2 regions of the Tigheibacillus halophilus genome follow, and region 2 is predicted to be linked to the other one. Evidence: predicted binding sites of a transcription regulator. Region 2 holds the regulator's gene; the other holds the start of a gene.

Region 1 (12,015 bases), on a different contig from region 2:
AGAATCGGGTAACACTTTATCAAATCTGGTTACACCGATTTCTTTATTGTCACCGGAAATGACAATCGATTTCGCTTTCAAATCAAGATCAGATAGATCTTTTTCTATTTCCTTAGTAGTCAAAGTGTGATCTGATAATATTTCCACTCTTGTACCGCTAGTGAAATCAATACCAGGATTCAGTTTGAACAATGACAAACAGATAATACCTACAATTACCATCGTCGTTGATGCAATGAAAAATTTCTTCCGATGTTTCACAACGTCGACTTTGCGGTTATGAAATGTCACTTCAGCTTCTTTGTCATTGATATCTCTGATAGAGTCCTTTTTTACCCCGAACCATCCTGGATGTTTCTTGAAGAAAGGTACTTTGATCCAAAGGTGCAATAAAAATCTTGTACCATAAACTGCCGTCAAAAAACTGACAAGGACACTGATGATCAATAGGGTTGCAAAGCCTTTTACGGAGCTTGTCCCAAAAATGAACAGGATGACAGCTGCGAGCAACGTGGTAATATTGGCATCCAAAATAGTAGAAAGTGAATTCTTCGTTCCTGCCCTGAAAGAAGCCTGCAATGATTTACCTGCACGCATTTCTTCTTTTATCCGCTCGAATGTGATAACGTTGGCATCCACTGCCATACCTACCCCTAGTATCAAAGCGGCAATACCAGGCAAAGTCAATACGCCGTTCATCAGCATGAACACCAATAAGATCAAGTAAACATATACAGTCAAGTTGATAGATGCGATCAAACCTGGGAAACGATAGAAAAATAGCATGAATAGGAATACCAGTCCCACACCAATTATTCCCGCGATAACCGTTTTATGCAGTGCCTGCTCTCCAAATTGCGCCCCAACAGAAGTCGAATACAATTCTTTCATGTTTACTGGCAGAGAACCTGAATTGATGATATCAGCCATATATTTCGCTTCTTCTACAGTAAAATTACCGCTGATTTGCACATTATTCGTATTCAACGTCTCGTTTACATTGGGATTAGATACAAATTTAGGGTCCTTCTTTTTCACTTCTTCTTTGTAGGTGTCCCCTTTATTGTGATCCATCCAGATGACCAACTGATTGTTTGGCGCCATGTTTTTGATTTCTGTAGTAACCTTGGCGAACTTACTGGCATCTTTCAATTTCAGTGTCACCATAGGCTGATTCGTTTTTGGGTCAAAATCCTGTTTCGCGCTGCCTTCTTTGACATCAGAACCATCCAGAAGCTTTTTATCATTGACATCCCGGAAGGATAATCTGGCAGACGTGGCCAGCAAATCGCGTGCTTGCTGCTGATCCCTTATGCCGGCGAGTTGCACCCGGATGCGATCATCACCTTCAATATCAATTGTCGACTCACTGATACCGAGACGATTGACACGGTCATTCAACGTCTGTACGGTACCCTCCAGCAAATCGCGTGTGACCTTCTGGCCTTTATCTATCGGTTCAACCTTGTATAAAATTTCAAATCCGCCTTGCAGATCTAAGCCAAGATTGATTTTTTTCATGATACTGCTTGTCGTCGATCCAATCGCCGCTCCCACAATAAGGACGATTAGAAAGAAGGCAATCAATTTGCCTTTATTTTTCATCTTTACAATTCCTCCCTAACTTCGCAACAATTCCTATACAGATTAATGCTGAGGCAAACCTTCCTTGTCTAAGTAAAGTAAGATTAATGTTCTAACACCGCACGTATACGAGAATATCTTAAATCCATTTTCATCAACTTCCATTTAACAGTGCAGCGATGGAGGCTTCCAAATCATCTTCCTGATAAGCATTGACTGTCAAATAGCTCATATATACGTTTGTGCCCAGATGAAAGATGTCCTCTACTACTTCATACAGGCGTTTATGGGGATTTCCTTTCCAGATTTTGCCGCTCAAACAATTCCAGATATCCTCTTGTGTTGCATTGTCATATCCCATCAGCTTGAACTCACTTGCTTTACAAGCAAGCACTGGACGGACATGGGATTTCCATTCTTTTACAGGCAATATGCTTTCCATTTGCCCTCCCCCTTCAAATTGAAATAACAAAAAATAATTATATGCTTGTTATCTTGACAAATCTTCATATGTAATCTTGTCATGCTTGACCAACAAGTCAGCATATACATCATTGTATATGAAATTTTATTTTTTGAGAAGGCAGGGAGCCCATCTTGTCCAAACAAACTTTTTTGCAAGGAACTTTAATACTGATTTTCGCAGGTATGATCACCCGTTTTCTCGGGTTCATCAACAGGCTGGTCGTTGCCCGGCTAATGGGAGAAGAAGGCGTCGGGTTATATATGATGGCTCTTCCCACGTTATTCCTTATCATGTCGATGACACAGCTTGGCCTGCCTGTAGCCATTTCCAAGCGGGTTGCAGAAGCAGAAGCAAAAAATGATCAGGCTAAAATTAAAAAAATTCTAATCGTCTCTTTAATCATCACCGGCTGTTCCAGTCTGATATTCACCACACTCATGCTGATTGGAGCACCATATATTGCTAACAACCTATTGACTGATAAGCGTACTCTGATGCCACTGGTCGCCATCAGCCCGATTGTTCCAATCGTTGCCATCTCTTCTGTACTAAGAGGCTATTTTCAAGGTAAGCAAAATATGAAACCGCAAAGCTATTCACAGATAATCGAGCAAATTGTACGAATCACATGTGTCGCATTGCTTGTGAAACTATTCATGCCGCTTGGTGTGGAATATGCTGCCGCAGGTGCGATGATCAGCGTCATTATCGGAGAGTTCATGTCTTTGCTATACATGGTTTATCAATTTAAACGCAGAAAGACCATCAAGGTTCGCTATCGCTTCTTCACCTATTTAAAATCAAGCAAAAATGTTTTGAAAGAACTTTTTTCCATTGCCTTGCCAAGTACTGGTAGCCGGCTGATCGGCTCTGTGTCTAATTTTCTGGAACCGATTTTTGTTTCTCAAAGCCTGGCTATCGCTGGTATCTCCACTGTCATGGCGACGAAACAATATGGTGAGCTGACCGGCTACGTATTGCCATTATTGTTTTTGCCTACCTTCATCACACATTCTTTATCCATATCGCTTGTACCATCTATATCCGAGGCAGAGGCGAAAGCAAATCATACACTTATCATGTACCGTATACATCAGTCCATCCGTATATCCTTTGCTTCCGGAGCGATAGCGACAATTGTTTTGGTACTGTTTGCAAAGACAATTCTACTTTACATGTACGGTACAGACCATGCAAGTACATTGTTGCTATTAATGGCACCTTTTTATATTTTACTCTATATCCAATCTCCTTTACAAGCAGCATTACAAGCATTGGATTTGGCCAAACCCGCTATGTGGAATAGTTTAATAGGGAATATCGTTAAGTTTACAGTACTTTTCTTACTTGCCTCCAACCAGGATTTCGGCATAACCGGAGTCGCTATTGCCATGAGCACTGGTGTCATTTTAGTGACTTTGCTGCATCTCGCAACCTTGAAAAAAACTATCCGATTTTTCATTCCGCCTAGGGACCTCGTGAAAATGGCAGTGCTGCTCGGACTGGCATCTGGAGTCGGATTATTATTAAAATCGTTTTTCTTAACGGGGGGGGATAACTTGTTTGTTCTTCTCCTCATAATTCTTGCGTTGGTCATCATTTATATTTTTCTATTGTTTGCACTCCAATTTATCACAAAGGAGGAATTGAAACAAATTCCATTTCTTAATAAATACATGAAATAATGACTATGAGGGGCTAGTCTATTTTACAAAATGATGAATATGATTAAAATAGGCTAAGATATAAAGGGGGTATTGGATGCGCCAGCAATTTATCGGTTTATTGTATGGATGGATTGTGATTTTGGGTATGGTACTGACAACGAGCTTTATCCTGGCACTTTTATTGCGTTTTTCCTCTTTCAATGATCCAGCCTTATCGTGGGTCACACTGGTGATCGGCTTAATCACCTTGTTTATCGGCGGGATTATTGCAGGTGTAAAGGCTAAGAAAAAAGGCTGGGTGATAGGTGCGGTGACGGGGGCGGGTTTTACATTATTCACTTTTTTACTGCAATACCTCGGTTATCATCATGGATTCTCCATGGAACAATCACTGCAGCACCTTGGCTATATTTTTGCTGCGCTGATTGGCGGGGTCATTGGTGTGAATGTCATTGTCAACGGACAAGAATCATGATCGAAAAAAGAAGAGGCTTAAAAGCCTCTTCTTTTTAGTATTGGTTTTAATTTTATTTACTCCGCTGTTTTTACTTCTCGGATTGCTGAACGATCATATGTAAGTTTCGTTCCATCTTCAGCTTGAAGCACGACAGAATTTTCATCAATCGCATGAACCAAGCCGTGGAATCCGCCGATTGTCACAACTGTGTCACCTTTTTGCAGTTCCGATTGCATTTGTCTTACTTGCTTTTGCCGTTTTTGTTGCGGACGGATCAACAAGAAATAAAAAATGACAAACATTAAAATAATCGGCAGCAATGCGCCTAAACTACCCATGATATTACCTCCTTCTCCTAGAAATTTTTTGCATTCGGTTTGTTCAATCCATATTGTTCAAAGAATGCTTCTCTAAAATCGCCAAGTCGGTCTTCGCGAATCGCATTTCGGACTTGTTCCATTAATTTTAACAGAAAATACAAGTTATGATAAGTAGTAAGTCTGAAACCGAAAGTTTCATTACATTTTATTAAGTGACGGATGTAAGCTCGGCTATAATTTTTACAAGTATAACAGTCGCATTGATCATCAATCGGCCCAAAATCTTCAGCAAACTTAGCATTTCTGACTACAAGTCTGCCACGGGAAGTCATACATGTCCCATTTCTGGCAATTCTCGTCGGCAACACACAATCGAACATATCGATTCCGCGGATTGCTCCGTCAATCAAAGAGTCTGGGGAACCAACTCCCATCAAATAACGTGGTTTGTCAACAGGCAGCAGTGGGGTCGTATATTCCAGCATTCTGTTCATAATCGGTTTAGGCTCACCTACAGAGAGACCGCCGATCGCATATCCCGGAAAGCCTAACGAGACAAGATCTCTGGCACTTTGTTTGCGCAAATCTTCGTATTCTCCCCCCTGCACAATGCCGAATAAACCTTGTACATCTTTTCTGACATGTGCTTCCATACAGCGTTCAGCCCATCGGGAAGTTCTTTCCACAGATTTCTTCATATAGTCATGAGTAGCCGGATATGGAGGACATTCATCGAAAGCCATCATGATATCTGAACCAAGCGCATTTTGGACTTGCATTGATTTTTCGGGTGACAAAAAAAGTTTTTCTCCATTCAAATGATTCCGGAAATGGACACCTTCTTCTTTTATTTCTCGCATATCACTTAAACTGAATACTTGAAATCCGCCCGAATCAGTCAATATGGAGCCATCCCAATTCATGAATCGGTGAAGACCGCCTGCTTTTTTTACAATATCTTCCCCTGGTCGAAGCCATAAATGGTATGTGTTGGATAAAATGATTTTAGCATTCATCGATTCCAAATCTTCCGGACTCATTGTTTTTACCGTTGCCAATGTGCCGACCGGCATAAACATCGGCGTTTCAAAGGAGCCATGCGGTGTTGTCACACGTCCAAGCCGGGCACCTGTCTGCTTACATGTTTTTATATGCTCGTATTTAATCGGTTCCATGTATTTTTCACCTCCATTTTTTCTTCATGTTAAATGATTAACATAGCATCTCCAAAACTGAAGAAACGATATTTTTGCTCGACTGCTTCATGATAAGCAGACAAAATAGGTTCTCTTCCGGCCAAAGCACTTACAAGCATGATCAATGTGGATTTCGGTAAATGGAAATTAGTGATCAACCCATCAATTGCTTTATATTGATATGGTGGACGAATAAAAATATCAGTCCAGCCGCTAGCCTCTGCAAAATTCCCATCATGGTCCCTGGCGATCGTCTCCAGCGTCCTTGTGGAAGTAGTCCCCACAGAAATAATTCTGCCGCCGTTCTTACGGATATTCGTCAATGTCTCCGCAGTTTCCTTCGTCATCTTGTAAAACTCTGAATGCATCTCATGTTCTTCTATATTGTCCGTACTGACCGGTCTGAATGTGCCAAGGCCAACATGCAATGTAATGAACGCTAGCGTCACACCCATTTCCTTCATTTCTTCCAATAACTCATTAGTAAAATGCAATCCGGCAGTCGGCGCTGCAGCAGAGCCCATTTCTCTAGCATAAACTGTCTGGTAACGATCATTCTCGGAAAGCTGTTCCTTAATATACGGGGGCAACGGCATTTCTCCCAATTCATCAAGCACTTCATAAAAAATGCCATCATAAGAAAATTTCATGACCCTTCCACCATGTTCCTTTTCCTCCGTGCAGACAGCTTTCATTTTACCTTCGCCAAAATCAACTACAGAGCCAACTTTTAAACGCTTTGCTGGCTTGGCCAGGACCTCCCAGCAGTCATCCTCTTCCTGATGAAGCAGCAAAACTTCAATTTTTGCACCGGTTTCTTCTTTCACGCCAAATAATCTGGCAGGCAACACTTTCGTATCATTCAGAACCAGACAGTCCCCAGACTTGAGGTATCCTTTGATATCCGTAAAATGTCGATGGTCAATTTCTTTTGTATCATTATGAAGCACAAGCAGCCTCGAAGCAGCCCTGTTTGGCAGTGGTGTTTGTGCAATTAACTCTTTTGGTAAATGAAAATCGTAATCATTGATATCCATGATATATCTCCTTGCTAATTGGTTTACTTCAAATGTCCTAAGGCAGGCAGGAATTCGGGACACAGCAATACTTTACTTGAATTTGTTCCAGATGAAAAAAATCAAAGTGCACAGAATACTGATAATCACGCTTGTCATCACCGGAAAATAGACCGTCACATTTCCTTTCGTAAAACGAAAGTCACCTGGCAATCTGCCCAATAAGCTTCCCGCTAACCCGATAAGCAAAAGTGCAGCACCTAAAATGATGAACATTCTATACATGCTCAGTCACCTTTCTTTTCCAATCCGAAATGGTGATACGCTTTAGCCGTAGCAACCCTACCCCTTGGAGTCCGCTGAATATATCCGATTTGCAGTAAAAACGGCTCATAAACTTCTTCAATTGTCTGGGATTCCTCGCCTATACTGGCAGCAATGGTATCGAGTCCGACCGGCCCGCCTTTAAAACCTTCAATGATGCCCAACAGCAGCTTATGGTCTGTGTTATCCAAACCTGCACGGTCTACTTGCAACATTTCCAGGGCATCCTTCGTCGTTTGCAAGCTGATTTCATTTTCTCCTTTGACCTGAGAAATATCCCTAATCCTTCTAAGCAGCCGATTGGCAATCCTTGGCGTGCCTCTTGAACGACAAGCTATTTCCTCGGCGGCCTGAGCAGTTATCGTTGTTTCAAAAATTTTAGCGGTACGTTCCGTAATTTCACAAAGATCATTGGCATCATAGAATTCCAACCTGCTCAAAACGCCAAAACGATCTCTCAGCGGTGCAGATAATAATCCCGCTCTTGTGGTTGCTCCAACAAGGGTGAAAGGTGGCAAATCAATCCTGACCGACCTGGCACTTGGCCCAGAGCCAACAACGATATCCAGAAAAAAGTCTTCCATAGCCGGATATAAAATTTCTTCCACAGATCTGGGTATACGATGAATTTCGTCGATAAACAGCACATCTCCCACTTCGAGAGAAGACAGTATTGCTGCCAGGTCACCGGCCCTTTCGATGGCGGGGCCGGAAGTTGAGCGGAATTGGACCCCCATTTCATTGGCAATGATACCGGCAAGTGTGGTTTTCCCCAGGCCTGGAGGGCCGTACAGCAAAACATGATCTAATGGTTCGTTGCGCATTTTTGCTGCTTTAATGAATATTTCCAGATTCTCTTTAGCTTTATGCTGTCCAATATATTGATTCAAATATGCCGGGCGCAGGCTCAATTCCACTTCAGTATCCTGTACCTGCTCTTCTCCGGTGATTATACGTTCATCCATTTAAACACAGCACCTCCTTTCACTTACTTGGCAAGCATACGCAATGCCTTGTGAATCAATTTGTCTGCATCTGCCGCCCCTTCCTTGCGCAGTTCTGCAGCAACAGGATTCAGCTCCTTGTCGGTATAACCTAAAGCTTTCAATGCTTCTACCGCTTCAGAAACAGTTTGATTGGCAGTATCCTCTCCCGCATCCTCCTGACTGATATTTCCGACGGCTTCTAGAGTGAATATACTTCCGAGCTTACCTTTCAGATCCAGAATAATTTGTCTGGCGGTTTTTTTTCCAACTCCCGGAAAACCTGTAAGAAATTTATCGTCCTCTCTTTCCACCGCTGCAGCAAAATCAGCAATATGCACATTCGCTAAAATAGCCAAAGCACTTTTCGGACCAATTCCAGACACAGAGATTAGTTTAGTGAACAAGCGCTTTTCTTCTTCATTTTTGAAGCCGAATAATATTTGTGCATCTTCCCTGACATGATGAAATGTGACAATCTTCACTTGCTCATTAAGCTGATGCTGAAACACGAACGGATTCGGACAAACTATTTCATAACCTACTCCCATCGTTTCTACAACAACTGATTGATCATTTATGTACGTCAATGTTCCTTGTATATACGCAATCATTTTATCTTCTCCCTCAAATGCATGTTCAGAAAAGAAGGCAAAAATGCTGTAGTCATCATTTTTTCATTCGCGGGACATATGGAGCACGCGATATGTCATTTTCCGAGCCTTTTTGAACAACCTCTTCAAGCATTCACACTTATTTTACCATAAAGTAGACATTTCGTAATCGAAAGCCTTCTGGAGAAAGATAATGACTCCCACTCCTGCGAGTGGAAGTCATGCATCATCAGTCATCAGTTTTCATATTATGGTAAATATCTTGAACATCCTCATTATCTTCCAGCATGTCGATCAAACGATTCATTTTTTCTTCATCTTCAGGAGAAAGCATCGTATAATTTTGAGGGATGAGTGTAATTTCCGCTTCTTCCAGCTGATAGCCATTGTTTTTCAAATACTGACAAGCATTGTCAAAAGAATCTGGTGCTGTCAGGATCTCGTATCCACCATCCTGCACGATCACATCATCCGCTCCGGCTTCGAGTGCCTGAAGTGTAATCTCATCCTCTGAAATTTCATCATCCTCATTCAGAATGATCATATATCCTTTACGGTCAAACATGAACGAAACACTGCCGTTTTCGCCAAGGTTCCCACCATTTTTCTTAAAGCTATGACGGACTTCAGCTGCTGTCCTATTCCGATTATCAGTCAACACCTGTACGATCACAGCAACACCACCAGGGCCATATCCTTCATAGTTGAACTCTTCGTAGCTTACCCCGTCCAAACTTCCGGTAGCCTTCTTGATAGCTCTTTCGATATTATCGTTGGGCATGTTATCAGCTTTTGCTTTATCAACTGCTGTACGCAGACTAGCATTCGTTCCTAGATCCCCGCCGCCCTGCTTGGCCGCTAAATAAATATTTTTAGCATGCACCATGAAAATTTTGCCTTTTTTGGCATCCTGTGCATTTTTACGTCTTTGTATATTTTTCCATTTGGAATGACCAGCCATCTGGTATTCTCCTCTCAATGAAATTCCTTTCTTACTATACCAGAATTTCGTTGAGATATAAAGAGGGTTTATCGGTCATTGATATTGAATAGTTCCCTGAAATATTCCTTCGCCTGCCCTTTGTTGATCCCCGGTTGCAGCTTCGATCTTAGATTTTTGACATGGCGCCAATGGTAATCGTCTGTATATACAACAATCGTTTTATCTGGAAAGAATGGTTTCACCTCATTTTCCACCCAGCTTGAAATATCGTGATCATCATGCTCATTCAACATCACACTAACTACAACCCGATCATCAGCCGCAGCGACTTGCGCCTGTTTGATCACCTTAAAAGAAGCCAGATGTTGCATTGCTTGTACAGCCTCTTCATTCGTGAATGCATCTGTGTAATCGTTCGTCTTCTGGCCCTGATTGATTCTATCTTGTTTGGTTTGATAACGTCCAGTGTTTTCTCCTTCTGCCTCACGAAGTTTTTTATCCTGTTGCCGGTATTGTCCAGGGGTCTCATACCTTACCAGCTCATTTTTTGCGGGGTGTCCTGACTGTGATGAATCATCATGTGCAGAGCATCCTGAAAGCAGCAATGCTGCCGCACTGAAAAACAATAAAAAACGCATATAAAAACCTCCCTTTCAGTTTAGGTTTGATTGGAATGACGCTGCGCTTCGACTAGTCAGTCCAACTCTACTCCTGTTTAGTTTGCTTGAAGGGAGGTTTTTTAAACATCTACATCATTTTGCTGTTATCTTTCTTTTTTTGTATGGAATTGGTTCGGAATGGTACGTTTATGCGCAGTGTTGCGGTGCATTTTATCAATAATCGCCTGATCAGCTTCCGAGACAGGTTCTCCTTTCAAAAATGCATCAATGGCGTCGTATGTTGTGCCCATTTCCGCTTCATCGGTTTGCCCTGCCCATAAATCGGCACTCGGCTTTTTCTCAACCACTTGACTTGGAACCCCCAGATAGCTGGCCAATTCACGTACTTCCGTTTTAGTCAAATCAATGATTGGCTGCAAATCTGCAGCACCATCACCATATTTTGTAAAATAACCCATGTACCATTCCGCAGCATTGTCAGTACCAACAACTAGGTAATGATGATTGGTTGCTATCGTATATAAGGTACTCATTCTGAGTCTTGCTCGCAAATTGGCATCCGCCATACGGTCATTTTGCTGATTGAATGTATTCCCAAGCCGTTTGCGGATTTCACTGTACATGGTTTCATGTGTGGCAGTCAAATCTATTGTCAATGACTGCAAATCACAGCTTTCCACCACTTCTCCTGCATCTTCCATATCGACTGGGTTGCTCTTAAGCGGCATCATCACACCCAGTGAATCATTGGGGAAAGCCCGCTTGATCAAATGGGCCACAACGGCAGAATCAAGCCCGCCGCTCACTCCGACTACCAACCCTTTTGCATTGGCTGCTTCAACCTGCTCACGCAGCCAGGCGACTATTGCTTCTGCAGTATCTTTCATATGAAATCGCTCCTGTCTTTGTCTGTTTTCATAAGTGTGATTACTTTGATTGTAGCATTGAATGAACGTTTCTCAAAAAGATTTTGCGTTGTGCCCAGTCTTCCCCCATTTTTTGTAAATATTCTTTGGTGTTGATGTTCTTTTTTGCTATTGTGATGTGCCATTCCCGCATCACATCGCTAGGCAATCCAATCATCGTCAACCAAATGGGGAGATCATGATCGTCCACCATTTGGTAGGCCAACAAGGCATCCAGATTCCAATCGATATATGGCAAAAATCGCTGGCCAAGCTGCATGTAATCGTATATCTGTGGTGCAGTGGCCAATAAATCGAAATCAATTAACACAGTTGTTTCGTCATGAATGAAATTATGCGATGCGACATCTCCATGAATCCATCGACCATTTTTCTTCGCAAGATTCATTTTTTCATGCCAAGGATAGGAAAATGCACTCTCAAGCAGATTTGCGGAAACTTTGTAGATTTCTGTATACAAACGGTCATATCCATACTCATGGAAAATGGACGCAGATTGTGTAAAACGGTAAAAGCGTTTTTGCATCCGCTCAGACATGACCTTCGTTACCTGTTGATTTTTTAATTGAATGTTTTTTGCATAGGAATGGAATGTTCTTGTTGCATGAAGCGCCCTTTTTCGGTCAGCTTCATCCTCATATTTCAAGGTACGGCCTTTACGGTACGGGGAAATTGTCCAAGTAACTCGCCCGTCAGCAATTGTTTTGCTCCCATTAGGGAATAATATAAATGGGACCAAGGCTTCTTTGTTATCCATGCAATCGAAAAAATCCCATTGTCGTTTGACGCGGGCAGGATGGAAGTGGCCTTTTAAAATATACCATTCCCCAGTTTTAGCTTCAATTTTGAAAATCATCTGCTTGATTTTAATAAATCTTTTCACTGCCAACCCACCGGAT
Region 2 (12,015 bases):
TTTCTCTCACTTGCATGGCAAGCAGCGCATCTTGTCTATCCGTTGCTACCGATTTCAAAAACTGGTTCAGCAGGTCCACTTTATAGAAATAATGATGGGCAAATTCATCCTTAATCCAAAAAATAGCATACATTTGCATTCTCTCATCTCCTCTTTTTGCTTGATTATGACATATACCAGCAAAAAAAACTGTCATAATTTCGGAGATGAATCCTTCTATTTTTGTCGAATAATATTTAGAAGAGCATATTTCATTAAAACAGCAGCTTACACAGAAGCTGCTGTTTTGGGATGACAATTATTGAAATAGTTTTTCAAAGCGTTCAACAACATTTTCCACTGTGAATCCATATTCCGCGATAACTTTATCGCCATTTGCTGAAGCACCGAATCGATCGATTGCAAGAATATCCCCTTCATCACCGGTGAAACGTTCCCAGCCGAGAGAAGATCCCATTTCAATTCCGAGACGTTTTTTAACGGTTTTAGGAAGGACTTTCGCCTTATACGCATCATCCTGCTGATTAAAACGATCCCAGGAAGATATGCTCACTACATTGACATCATAGCCTTTTTCCCGAAGTTTTTCTTGCGCTTTGACTGCAAGCTGAACTTCAGAGCCCGTCGCAACCAAGATGCCGTCAGGTGTTTCTTTTCCAGCTTCACTGATAACATAAGCTCCACGTTTTACGCCCTCATATGCATTCTCCGCTGTGCCTTTTAAAGTAGGCAAATTTTGTCTGGTCAATACCAAAGCGGTTGGCTGGTCGACTGATTCCAAAGCTATACGCCATGCCGCCTGAACCTCATTACCATCCGCAGGACGGATCACCGACAGATTAGGTATCGCTCTCAACGCTGCAAGGTGTTCAATCGGTTCATGGGTTGGACCGTCTTCTCCCACAGCAACTGAATCATGGGTGAATACATACGTGACAGGATTATTCATAATCGCAGACAAGCGAATCGCAGGGCGAAGATAATCACTGAATACGAAGAAAGTGCCACCAAAGACTTTCAACCCGCCATGCAGGGCCATTCCATTCAAGGCCGCCCCCATTGCATGTTCACGAACCCCAAACCAAATATTTCTTCCTGCTCTATCAGAAGCACTGAAATCAGACTGATTATTAATGGCAGTCTTGTTCGATCCTGCCAGGTCAGCACTGCCTCCAAAGAAGTTAGGGACACTCTTGGCAATATCATTCAGAACTTTTCCGGAAGAGGCTCTGGTTGCCAGCGTATCTTCATCAGCCTTGAAAACCGTCAGATCCTTATCCCATCCGTCAGGCAACTTGCCAGCAATTGCTGTTTCCAGCTCTTTTGCTTCCTGAGGAAATTTTTGTTTATACTGCTCGAACAACGCTACCCAGTTTTTCTCTGCCTCTTCGCCTTTTATAATAATTTTTTCATTGAAATCAGCGTACACTTCTTCAGGCACATGAAATTCTTCATGATTCCATTGATAAAATTCTTTCGTAAGCTTGACTTCATCACTTCCAAGTGGTGCACCATGGGATGCCGCAGAAGCCGACTTGTTCGGGGAGCCATACCCGATGACCGTCTTGATCTCAATCAAACTTGGTTTATCCGAAGTTTCTTGGGCTTGCTTGATAGCGTTCCGGATAGCGGACAGGTCATTGCCGTCCTCCACACGTATAACTTGCCAGCCATAAGCTTCAAAGCGTTTTTGTGTATCGTCAGAAAAGGAACGGTCTAAATCTCCATCCAGAGAAATATCATTGGAATCATATAAAGCAATCAATTTCCCTAATTTTAAATGCCCGGCCAGTGAGGCAGCTTCGTGAGAAATACCTTCCATTAAGTCACCGTCGCTCACTAAAGCGTACGTATGATGATCTACAATATTATATCCATCTTTATTGTAAGTCGCAGCCAAATGGGTTTCAGCCATAGCCATTCCAACTGACATGGCAAGACCTTGTCCAAGAGGGCCAGTAGTTGCCTCCACACCTTCCGTATGGTTGACCTCAGGATGTCCCGGTGTCTTTGAATCCCATTGACGGAATGCTTTCAAATCTTCCATCGTCACATTATACCCAGATAGATGCAGCAGACTGTACAGCAGCATCGAGCCATGTCCCGCTGATAAAACAAAACGGTCACGGTTGAACCATTTAGCGTGTTTAGGATTATGATTCATGAAATCTGTCCAAAGAACGTATGCCATTGGTGCAGCACCCATTGGCAATCCTGGATGTCCTGAATTTGCTTTTTCAATTGCATCAATAGACAATGTTCGTATTGTATTAACAGATAGTTGCTCTAAATTATCCGACATTTCTCTACCCCTTTCAATTATCCAATTGCTCTCATTTTATAATGAACCAGCATCCCTGACAAGTTTCTGGCAGTCATCATTGCGTATTTTAAAGATTAATAACGTTAATTTTTACGATTCTTTTCCTGCATCTCCCTGACTTTTTTTGGTGTCACATCATTTCCTTCGGGGTCGATTACAGTCATTGTCTGTAATTGATTTTTGAAAGATTGGCGCACATTTTTCAAATACTCAGCTCTTAGCGCTTTCTGTTCTTGTTTCTCCGCTTCGGATAACCCTTCTTGCTTGGATTTCTTCGCGAGTGCATTGATGCGATCCAGTTTATTTTTTGAAATCATATTTTTCCTCCCGTTAAGCATAATCAAAGCCTCGGTTAAAAATAAAAAGCAAGAACATACTCATGGTATGTCCTTGCCTTTATCTTACCTGTTGCCATCATCGCAATCAAGTTTTTTGATACTCCTGAAAGCGCCGGTGTACCGTTGCCTTGGAAACATCGTAACCTTGCCCCTGCAATGTATGAGCGATCTCTTGGAAAGTCAAATTCTTGGAGCGCAGCTTTATCAGCTCGTCCATGGGGAATTCTTTACGCTGTTTACCAGGAGCCCTGTCTTTATGCATCATATTCCGTCCGGGATTGTATCCTTGTGCGACAGCCCTCTTCATTCCACGGCTGATTTTGGCGTTATGCAATTTCCGCTGATATTCCTCTACAATCCCCACAATCTGCAACACCATGGCATCCGCTTCAGACAAAACCATTTCTCCGCCATTGACCGCTGTATAAACCTGTACATTCATCTTTTGCAATTGATGGAATAAGGCAATTTTAGCATTGCCTCTTCCCAGTCTGGTTTCATCCTGAATAAGCAGTATTTCTGCTTTTTTTTCCGCAAAGCATTCCAAGATTTCAAAAACACCATCTCTGTCAACGTCGTACCCGCTTGCCTGTTCCGTTATAACATCAGCCACATCGATTTCCAGATTTGCAGACAAACGGAGCAATTCTTCTTCCTGCCTTACAAGAGACGATTCCTGTGTATGTTTGTCAGTGCTGACACGACAATATATGATTGCTTTTTTCATATAGATTTCTCCAACCTAGTATTCATATTTCTATAATAAAGAATCAAGATGTTATTAATGATACATACAAAAATACAAGTGATAAAGCAAAAGCTACAAAATAAAATACATCTGTTTTCGTCAATTTCCCAAACATATTGCCCCTCCTCACATTTGAGAACCTTTGTTCTAATTTGATTATAACAGAACAAAGGTTCCTGTCAAGCGTTTTTAGAACTAATGTTTGCTTTACCATATGAACCATGGTAAACTATCATTAATAAAATCTATGTGTGAGGTGTGTTTTTATGACAAAAATGTCAAAGCGCCAACAAGCCATTCTTGACTATATCAAATCTGAAGTAAGTAAAAAGGGCTATCCGCCTTCGGTACGGGAAATTGCTATGGCAGTCGGACTCGCTTCCAGTTCGACAGTGCATGGTCATTTAGCTAGATTGGAAAATAAAGGTTATATACGAAGAGATCCGACAAAACCCAGAGCAATTGAAATTCTTGATCCATCCGGACAAGGCAGCATTCCAAAAGATGACGCCTTCTATGCTCCTTTAATCGGTAAAGTTACAGCGGGGATACCAATTACTGCTGTTGAAAACATAGAGGAGTTCCTGCCGATTCCAAAATCAGTAGCAAGTCCTGATGAAAACACATTCGTCTTGGTCATCGATGGTGAAAGCATGATTGAGGCAGGAATCCTTGATGGCGATAAAGTAATCGTCAAACAACAGAATACTGCTCAAAACGGTGAAATTGTTGTAGCGATGACAGAGGATAACGAAGCAACAGTAAAGAGATTTTATAAGGAAAAGAACTATATCCGATTACAACCGGAAAACGCCACGATGGAACCGCTCATTTATGATAATGTTTCTATTCTTGGTAAAGTAATTGGTCTCTATCGTTCCATTCATTGATAATAAATGCTTGCCGCTCAATGGCAAGCATTTGTATTATATGTTGCATGATTTTTGCATACTCTCATAAAAAAGTTATTTTGGGAAAACCTACATGATAACAAAAACCTGTGGAAAGGTGATACTCATGGAAGAATTCCCGGTCATACATACAACCATACTGGATGGAGTCATAGCAGTTCCTGCAATAATACTCTTAACCCAGTTATTCAAAGCTTTTCCAATACCCAAGCCTTATTATCCCACCATAGCGTCTTTCTTTGGTTTTTTTATTTCTATTTTCATCAGCCATCGTCATGATATATGGGCCGGCTTGTTTATGGGCGGATTTTATGGAGCTGCGGCTGTTGGCACATACGCTTCATTGAAAACCAGTTGGATTGCTTATAAAAAGAAAAAAGCCGTTAAAAAACGGCAGCTCGGTAAAGCCTGAAAAACGTAAATCACCACATCGTATATGCAACAAAGCATCCTTTACCCAATCGAAAAAACTGCAGAGATACATCGTATCCTGCAATTTTTTTAACTTTCGTTTATTATCTTTCATGATCATGCTTCTTTTCATGCTTGGTTTTGAAATAGTCACCACCTTTTCTTCTGACCTCGTCAGTTCCCCAGTAGTTATCCTTATCTAGCTTCCTCAGTTTAGGAATGTGCTTTGAACAATGAATATACGCCTCTTCTATCTCAATCACAACCCATCTTTCTGCTTTAGCCGCTTCTTTTTCCTTCATTTTTTTCATCACCTGATCCATTGCCGGCAACTGTTTGTTCTCTACAATGGCGGCTTTTCCGTTCACATGAAGCCCAATACAGTGTTCAAAAAAGTCTATGAACATAAGGCCGACATGCGGATTTTCTTCTATATTTCCTAAACTCGCCATCACACCATTTCCTTTATACTCTGGATAAATCAGCAATTTCTCATGTATCACCTTTACAAAACCTTTAGGGCCAGCCCTGAAGGAAGAATCACAGTTTCCATCTTTATCCGCAGTCGATATAAACATCATACTTTGTTCAGAAATGAAATCTATCATTACTCCATTGAGGTGATGCAGCATCTGGTTATTATAAAAGGCCGCCGCTTTTTTTACCGTTCCATACTTTTCTTGCAAAAGATGTTCTCCACGCAATTCTGCCATTTCTTAAATCCTTCCATTTTTTTATTAATGCTAGTTTACCACAACATGTTTTGGGGGGGGGGGAACAAACAAGAAATTGGCAACAGGCAAATAAACAGATAAAAAAATACTGCCCAACTTGACGCTTATATGGACAGTATCCTAAAATGATTATTTTTGTGGGTATTTTGTGGGTGGCCATCTATTCTCACTCAATTATTTGGCCGCATCCACAATCTAAAACCCAGTCATACCGAGCTTAATACAGGCTCAAGTACTGCTCGCGTTCCCAAGGGTGAACAGTTGTTCGGAACATGTCCCACTCAATTTCTTTTGCCTCGATAAAATGTTCATACAAATGAGCTCCCATAGCCTCTATCATTGTTTCATCTTTAGTCAATTTTGTTAAAGCTTCCTTCAATGTTGCCGGCAGATTGACAATTCCGTTTTCCTTTCTTTCTTCCGCTGTCATATCATAAATATTCCCATTGACAGGGGTTGGTGGGGCCATTTTATTTTCCACTCCGTCAAGGCCTGCTGCCAAAAGCACAGCCATAGCCATATATGGGTTGGCAGTGGGATCCACACTTCTTAATTCCACTCTTGTGCTTAGACCTCTCGAAAAAGGAATACGCAGTAATGGACTTCGGTTTTGTGCAGACCAGGCAACATAACACGGTGCTTCATAACCGGGCACAAGACGTTTATAAGAATTTACTGTAGGATTCGTAACAGCTGTGAAATTGTTCGCATGTTTAAGCAACCCGGCGATGAATTGATATGCTGTTGTACTTAATTCCATATCTCCTGATTCGTCAAAAAATACATTTTTTCCCTTGTTGAACAAAGACATATTGACGTGCATACCAGATCCGAAAACCCCGAATAGAGGCTTTGGCATGAATGTGGCATGCAAATTATGTTTTCTTGCAATTGTTTTAACGACTAATTTGAACGTTTGAATATCATCGCAATGGCGAACCGCGTCTGAATACTTGAAATCTATCTCATGTTGTCCAGGTGCCCCTTCGTGATGGGAAGCTTCAATTTCAAAACCCATTTCCTCCAGTTCCAAAACGATATCCCTTCGGCAATTTTCCCCCAAATCTGTCGGGGCCAAGTCGAAATAGCCGCCGTGGTCATTCAGCTCCAGGGAAGGTTCACCATACTCATCCAGCTTGAACAGAAAGAACTCCGGCTCTGTGCCAATATTGAAATCAGTGAACCCTAACTTTTCCATCCGCTTGAGATTACGTTTGAGATTGTAACGCGGGCAACCTTCAAAAGGTGTACCGTCAGGATTGTATATATCACAGATGAACCTGGCTACTTTGCCTTTTTCAGATGTCCAGGGAAACACGACGAAAGAATCGATATCAGGATGCAGGTACATATCCGATTCTTCAATCCTTACAAAACCTTCAATAGATGATCCGTCAAACATCATTTTATTATCCAATGCTTTATCGAGCTGGCTTAATGGAATTTCCACATTTTTGATTGTGCCGAGCATGTCGGTGAACTGCAATCGTATAAACCTTACATTGTCTTCTTTTATCATTCTCATAATATCTTCTCTTGTATATCGTGATCCCACTTGCAAACTCCTCCTAAAAAGTCATTCTTTCATTACATTCCCTAATTTTGTTTTATGAACCCTTTTTCTATCATTTCTTTTGCTGCTTCCGTCATAGCTATTTTGACATGTTCATACGTCAGCCCCCCTTGTACAAATACAGTGTACGGTTCCCTGACTGGGCCATCGGCAGACAGCTCGATGCTGGATCCCTGAATGAATGTCCCTGCCGCCATGATAACATCATCCTCATAACCCGGCATTGCAGAGGGATAAGGTACTACATATGCATTGACAGGGGAATTGGCTTGGATAGACTGACAAAAATGAATCATCTGCTCGGCAGTATCAAAATTGACCGATTGTATCAAATCCGTGCGTTTTTCCCGGTATTGAGGCGACGGTGCAAATCCAAGGAGTTCCAAAAATCTGGATGTGAAAACAGCGCCCTTAAGTGCCTGTGATACAATATGCGGTGCAAGAAACAAACCTTGATACATTTCTTGAAGCATATTGAAAGTAGCGCCCATTTCCTTACCTAATCCTGGAGCAGTAAGTCTGTTAGCACACTGGTAAATCAAATCTTCTTTTCCGGCAATATATCCGCCGGCACGAACCAGACCCCCGCCCGGATTTTTGATTAAAGAACCGGCGATGATATCAGCTCCAATATGCAGCGGTTCCTTCTCCTCGACAAACTCGCCGTAACAATTATCAACGAAGACGATAAGTTCAGGTTTGACACCTTTAACAAAATCGATCATCTCAGCAATCTGTTCTATTGTATAGGACGGCCGGCTGTCGTAACCTCTGGATCGTTGTATACCAATCACTTTCGTGTTCGCACTTATAGCAGCTCGTACAGCTTCATAATCGATCAGACCATTGTGCTTCAATGCAACTTCTTTAAAGTGAACGCCAAAATCTTTGAGAGAACCACTGTACAACGCGCCATCATGTTTACCGACAACACCTTCCAGTGTGTCGTAAGGCTTGCCTGTTATATAGATTAGTTCATCACCCGGTCTTAGCAAGCCAAAGAGAGCGGTCGATATGGCATGCGTTCCAGAGACGATTTGCGGCCTGACCAAAGCGTCCTGACCGCCGAATATTTCTGCGTAAATCTTTTCAAGTGTGTCCCGCCCCATATCATCATAGCCATATCCTGTAGTCGAATTAAAATGGCTATCGCTCACACGGTGATGTTTGAATGCCTCCAGTACTCTTTTTTGGTTGATTTCACTGATTCGATCAATTTCCTGATGCATTGGTCGAGTGTCTTTCTGTGATTGTTTTACAATTTCTTCAATCATCGGATGTTTATTTCTCCTTTATGATACTTTGTAATATATTATCGTCTTTTATGTACCCTGTAATCAAGTATTTTTCCTGTTCTTCGTCAAAAAAACGAGCTACAATGATACTTTCTTTCTGTAAAAGAAAGAGTTTCTGACTTTGTGCAGCAGGCAAGGCAATCTCATATTTTCCCCAGAAAGATTTCAGCACTTCCTCCATTTTTTGTTTCAATTGGTCAATATCCCTTTCGGAAAGAGCGCTCATGCTGATATAAGGATGCTGTACAGCAATCATATCATCAGTGAATAAATCTTTTTTATTATAAACCGTCAGGGTTGGAATCGTTTCAGCACCAAGCTGACGCAGCAAATCATTTACCACTTGCTGATGATGCAGCTGATCAGGATGTGACCCATCGACAACATGGAGAATAAGATCAGCTTCATTCACTTCTTCCAAAGTAGAACGGAATGCAGCTATTAAGGAAGTTGGCAAATCTTGAATGAAACCGACGGTATCTGTTGCCAATGTCGTAAATCCGGAAGGAAGTACGACCTTCCTTGTCATTGGATCCAGTGTGGCAAATAGTTTATTTTCTTCTAATGAAAGACTTTTGGACATCCTGTTGAATAGGGTGGATTTGCCAGCGTTCGTGTAGCCGACGATCGCTACTTGAAAAATATCACTGTTCTTGCGGCGGGTACGATACTGCTCCCGTTGTTTAACAGCTGATTTCAACCGGTGCTTTATATCTGTGATGCGTTTTCTGATATGACGTTGATCTGTCTCTAACTTGGTTTCACCCGGACCCCTTGTCCCTATTCCCGCACCTAGTCTTGACAACTGGGATCCTTGTCCATGCAATCTTGGCAGTAAATAAGCCAATTGTGCCAGTTCTACTTGAAGTTTTCCTTCTTTGGTTCTGGCACGCTTGGCAAATATATCAAGAATAAGCTGACTCCTGTCGATCAGCCGGGTGCCTAAAAGATTGCTTAAATTCCTGGACTGACCCGCTGACAATTCATCATTAGAAATGACTACGTCAATCTCGAGCTCCTCAACCATTCTTTTGATTTCACGCGCTTTACCTTCACCGAAGTATAATGCTGGATGGATGTGCTGTCTGTTTTGTGTAACCACTGTTTTGACATCTCCGCCAGCTGTTTGTACAAGTGATTTTAATTCTTCCAAAGAAGATTGAAAGCGCGTTTGTTCTTGATCAGGTTTTTTTATTGCTATGATAAGTACTTGCTCAAGCAAATTGATTACCTCGTTTCGACTAATGACTCATTCATGTGCAAACCATACAATTTATCATAGCAAATAATGAAGATAACCTCAAAAAATGCTGCTAATCTTCATGCAGTTTCAAGTCTTCAGCTGCTAAATACATCAGTTCATTTGTCGAGAAATCCTGCTTTTCCATCAATCTGACTGCATGATTGCGAATAGCATGCTCCATCACATTTCGGATGAATCTCGCGTTTGCAAAGTTTGCTGTCCTTCTGCTTACCTGATGCTGGAGATAAGAACGCAGCGACCATTGTGCTTCTTTTGTCAGCTGGTAATCACGTTCACTTGTCATTTGCCGGGCAATCTGCATCAACTGATTCACTGAATAATTGGGAAAGTCAAGAATGAATGGGAATCTCGACTCTAGACCAGGGTTCAAGGTTAAAAATCGTTCCATTTCGTATGGGTAGCCAGCTAATATAAGTACAAAATCATTATGTTCATCTTCCATATGCTTTACAAGTGTATCTATCGCCTCTTTGCCGAAATCTTTCTCTCCACCGCGTGCAAGTGAATAGGCTTCATCTATAAATAGAATTCCGCCCAACGATTTTTGAATGATGTTTCTCGTTTTCTGCGCTGTCTGCCCGATATATTCACCGACCAAATCAGCTCTTTCTGCTTCAATGAAATGGCCTTTTGATAAGAGCTTCAAATCGTAGTATACCTTGGCAAGTTCCCTGGCTACAGTTGTTTTCCCCGTTCCCGGGTTGCCTTTGAAGAGCATATGCAGTACTTGTTTCTTACTGGAAAGCCCCGATTGGCTTCTTTTTTCATTAATGACAATTGTTGCATAGACTTCTTTAACCTTTTGTTTCAATTGTTCTAAGCCGACAAATGATTGGAATGCATCATCTATATGTTTAAACGGGTTTTTGGTTGCAGTACGATTTTGCTTTTTTTCAGCCGATCCGGGAAATTTTTGCTGATTAGACAGAACGATATTAATTTGGCTGTTTTTTTGATGAAACCTTTGCGTTTCCACCTCATCACCCCTTATCACGATAGTATACGTCTCTTTATTGCAGTTGTGACAAATGCCTATCTGGTACAAGAGGTTGGGTTAAAAACATATAAAAAACGGCCGCATAGTCCGGCCGTTTATCATATATTCATTCATTTTCGAGTTTAACGTTTTTTACGGGTGCGAATGTAGAAATAGCATGTTTGAAAATAAGCTGCTGCTTTCCATCTGTTTCCAGCAGCACAGTAAAATTATCAAAAGCCTTTACAATACCCCTTAATTGGAAACCGTTGGTTAAGAAGACAGTTACCGAAATATGCTCTTTTCTTAATTGATTTAAATATTGATCCTGAATATTGACATTTTGCGCCATCATCCATCCTCCTCTTTTCTGTCTATATGTAATACTTCTATTTTTATTGCAAAATTCCTGCTAAATCAGCAAAAATTAAATCAAAACTTTTGTTTATCGCTGTGGGATCGACTGTGTACCAGGGAATATCCATTTTATTTTTAAACCAAGTGTATTGTCTTTTTGCATATCTCCTGGAGTTTCGCTTCAATAGTTCTATCGCAGTCTGTAAATTTATTTCCCCTTGGAAATAAGGTATAAACTCTTTATAACCAATAGCCTGCATAGACTGGCAATCAGCTAGTCCTTGATCATACAGGCCCTTGACTTCCTCCAATAGCCCATCCTCTAGCATATGATCAACACGTTGATTGATTCTGTCGTACAATGTTTGGCGGTCCATTTCCAGCCCTATCCAAATGATATCATATAGCGCTTCCCTTTTCTGCTCTTCCTGGTATTCGCTCATTGTCATCCCGGTTGTTTCATAGACTTCTAATGCACGAATAACACGGCGGTGATTGTTAGGATGGATTTTTTCTGCCTGGTCCGGATCTATTTCCTGCAGTTTTCGGTATAAAGGTTCAATGCCATTTTCTTTAACTTGTTTTTCAATTTTTTTAGACCATTCTTCATTTCTTTTTATATTGCTGAAATGATAATCAAACAATGCAGCCTGAATATAAAGTCCGCTCCCGCCAGCAATTACAGGCAATTTGTCTTTTAGTACAATTCTTTCAATGTTCTCTCTCACATGAGACTGGAAGTCTGCGACTGAGAAAGTTTCTTCCGGCTTTTTGATGTCGATCATATAGTGCGGTATTCCTTGCTGTTCTTCCTTAGTCACCTTCGCGGTTCCTATATCCATTCCCTGGTAGACTTGCATGGAGTCGCCGCTGATTATTTCCCCATTGAATCGCGTGGCCACAGCTATGCTCAAACTTGTTTTCCCAACTGCTGTCGGCCCGACAATAGCAATTACTTTTTGTTTCATCTGCATTCCCCTAATAATTATGAACTGCTTCTATTTTCTCTTTCCCAAGCCTGGAGCATCCAAATATATTTCTCATAAGTTGCAACCAACGTCATCATTAAATCTTCTGTAGGCTTA

What was found. Region 2 encodes LexA, which represses DNA repair genes until DNA is damaged. Its sites were predicted from a motif close to CGAACATATGTTCG; they were not measured.
Region 1: a site for LexA is predicted at 8,642-8,655, ahead of ruvA (Holliday junction branch migration protein RuvA). Genes of this name have one in related genera too.

Annotation. Positions count from the first base shown of each region.
Region 1 is NZ_JBHUIZ010000014.1:57,484-69,498, forward strand. Features, by position in the region: gene secDF (protein translocase subunit SecDF) at 1-1,605, opposite strand, end outside; gene ACFSMW_RS14895 (post-transcriptional regulator) at 1,739-2,026, opposite strand; gene spoVB (stage V sporulation protein B) at 2,182-3,735, shown strand; gene ACFSMW_RS14905 (TIGR04086 family membrane protein) at 3,812-4,192, shown strand; gene yajC (preprotein translocase subunit YajC) at 4,249-4,512, opposite strand; gene tgt (tRNA guanosine(34) transglycosylase Tgt) at 4,530-5,669, opposite strand; gene queA (tRNA preQ1(34) S-adenosylmethionine ribosyltransferase-isomerase QueA) at 5,699-6,727, opposite strand; gene ACFSMW_RS14925 (DUF2905 domain-containing protein) at 6,800-6,991, opposite strand; gene ruvB (Holliday junction branch migration DNA helicase RuvB) at 6,994-7,995, opposite strand; gene ruvA (Holliday junction branch migration protein RuvA) at 8,019-8,627, opposite strand; gene ACFSMW_RS14940 (YebC/PmpR family DNA-binding transcriptional regulator) at 8,857-9,588, opposite strand; gene ACFSMW_RS14945 (YhcN/YlaJ family sporulation lipoprotein) at 9,657-10,208, opposite strand; gene nadE (NAD(+) synthase) at 10,334-11,077, opposite strand; gene ACFSMW_RS14955 (phosphotransferase) at 11,118-11,999, opposite strand.
Region 2 is NZ_JBHUIZ010000003.1:733,579-745,593, reverse strand. Features, by position in the region: gene sirA (sporulation inhibitor of replication protein SirA) at 1-139, opposite strand, end outside; gene tkt (transketolase) at 299-2,302, opposite strand; gene ACFSMW_RS04225 (DUF896 domain-containing protein) at 2,407-2,640, opposite strand; gene ACFSMW_RS04220 (YneB family resolvase-like protein) at 2,747-3,388, opposite strand; gene lexA (transcriptional repressor LexA) at 3,676-4,299, shown strand; gene ACFSMW_RS04210 (hypothetical protein) at 4,427-4,732, shown strand; gene ACFSMW_RS04205 (pyridoxamine 5'-phosphate oxidase family protein) at 4,836-5,444, opposite strand; gene glnA (type I glutamate--ammonia ligase) at 5,683-6,990, opposite strand; gene ACFSMW_RS04195 (methionine gamma-lyase family protein) at 7,062-8,312, opposite strand; gene hflX (GTPase HflX) at 8,320-9,555, opposite strand; gene spoVK (stage V sporulation protein K) at 9,647-10,573, opposite strand; gene hfq (RNA chaperone Hfq) at 10,701-10,925, opposite strand; gene miaA (tRNA (adenosine(37)-N6)-dimethylallyltransferase MiaA) at 10,969-11,898, opposite strand; gene ACFSMW_RS04170 (Dps family protein) at 11,916-12,015, opposite strand, start outside.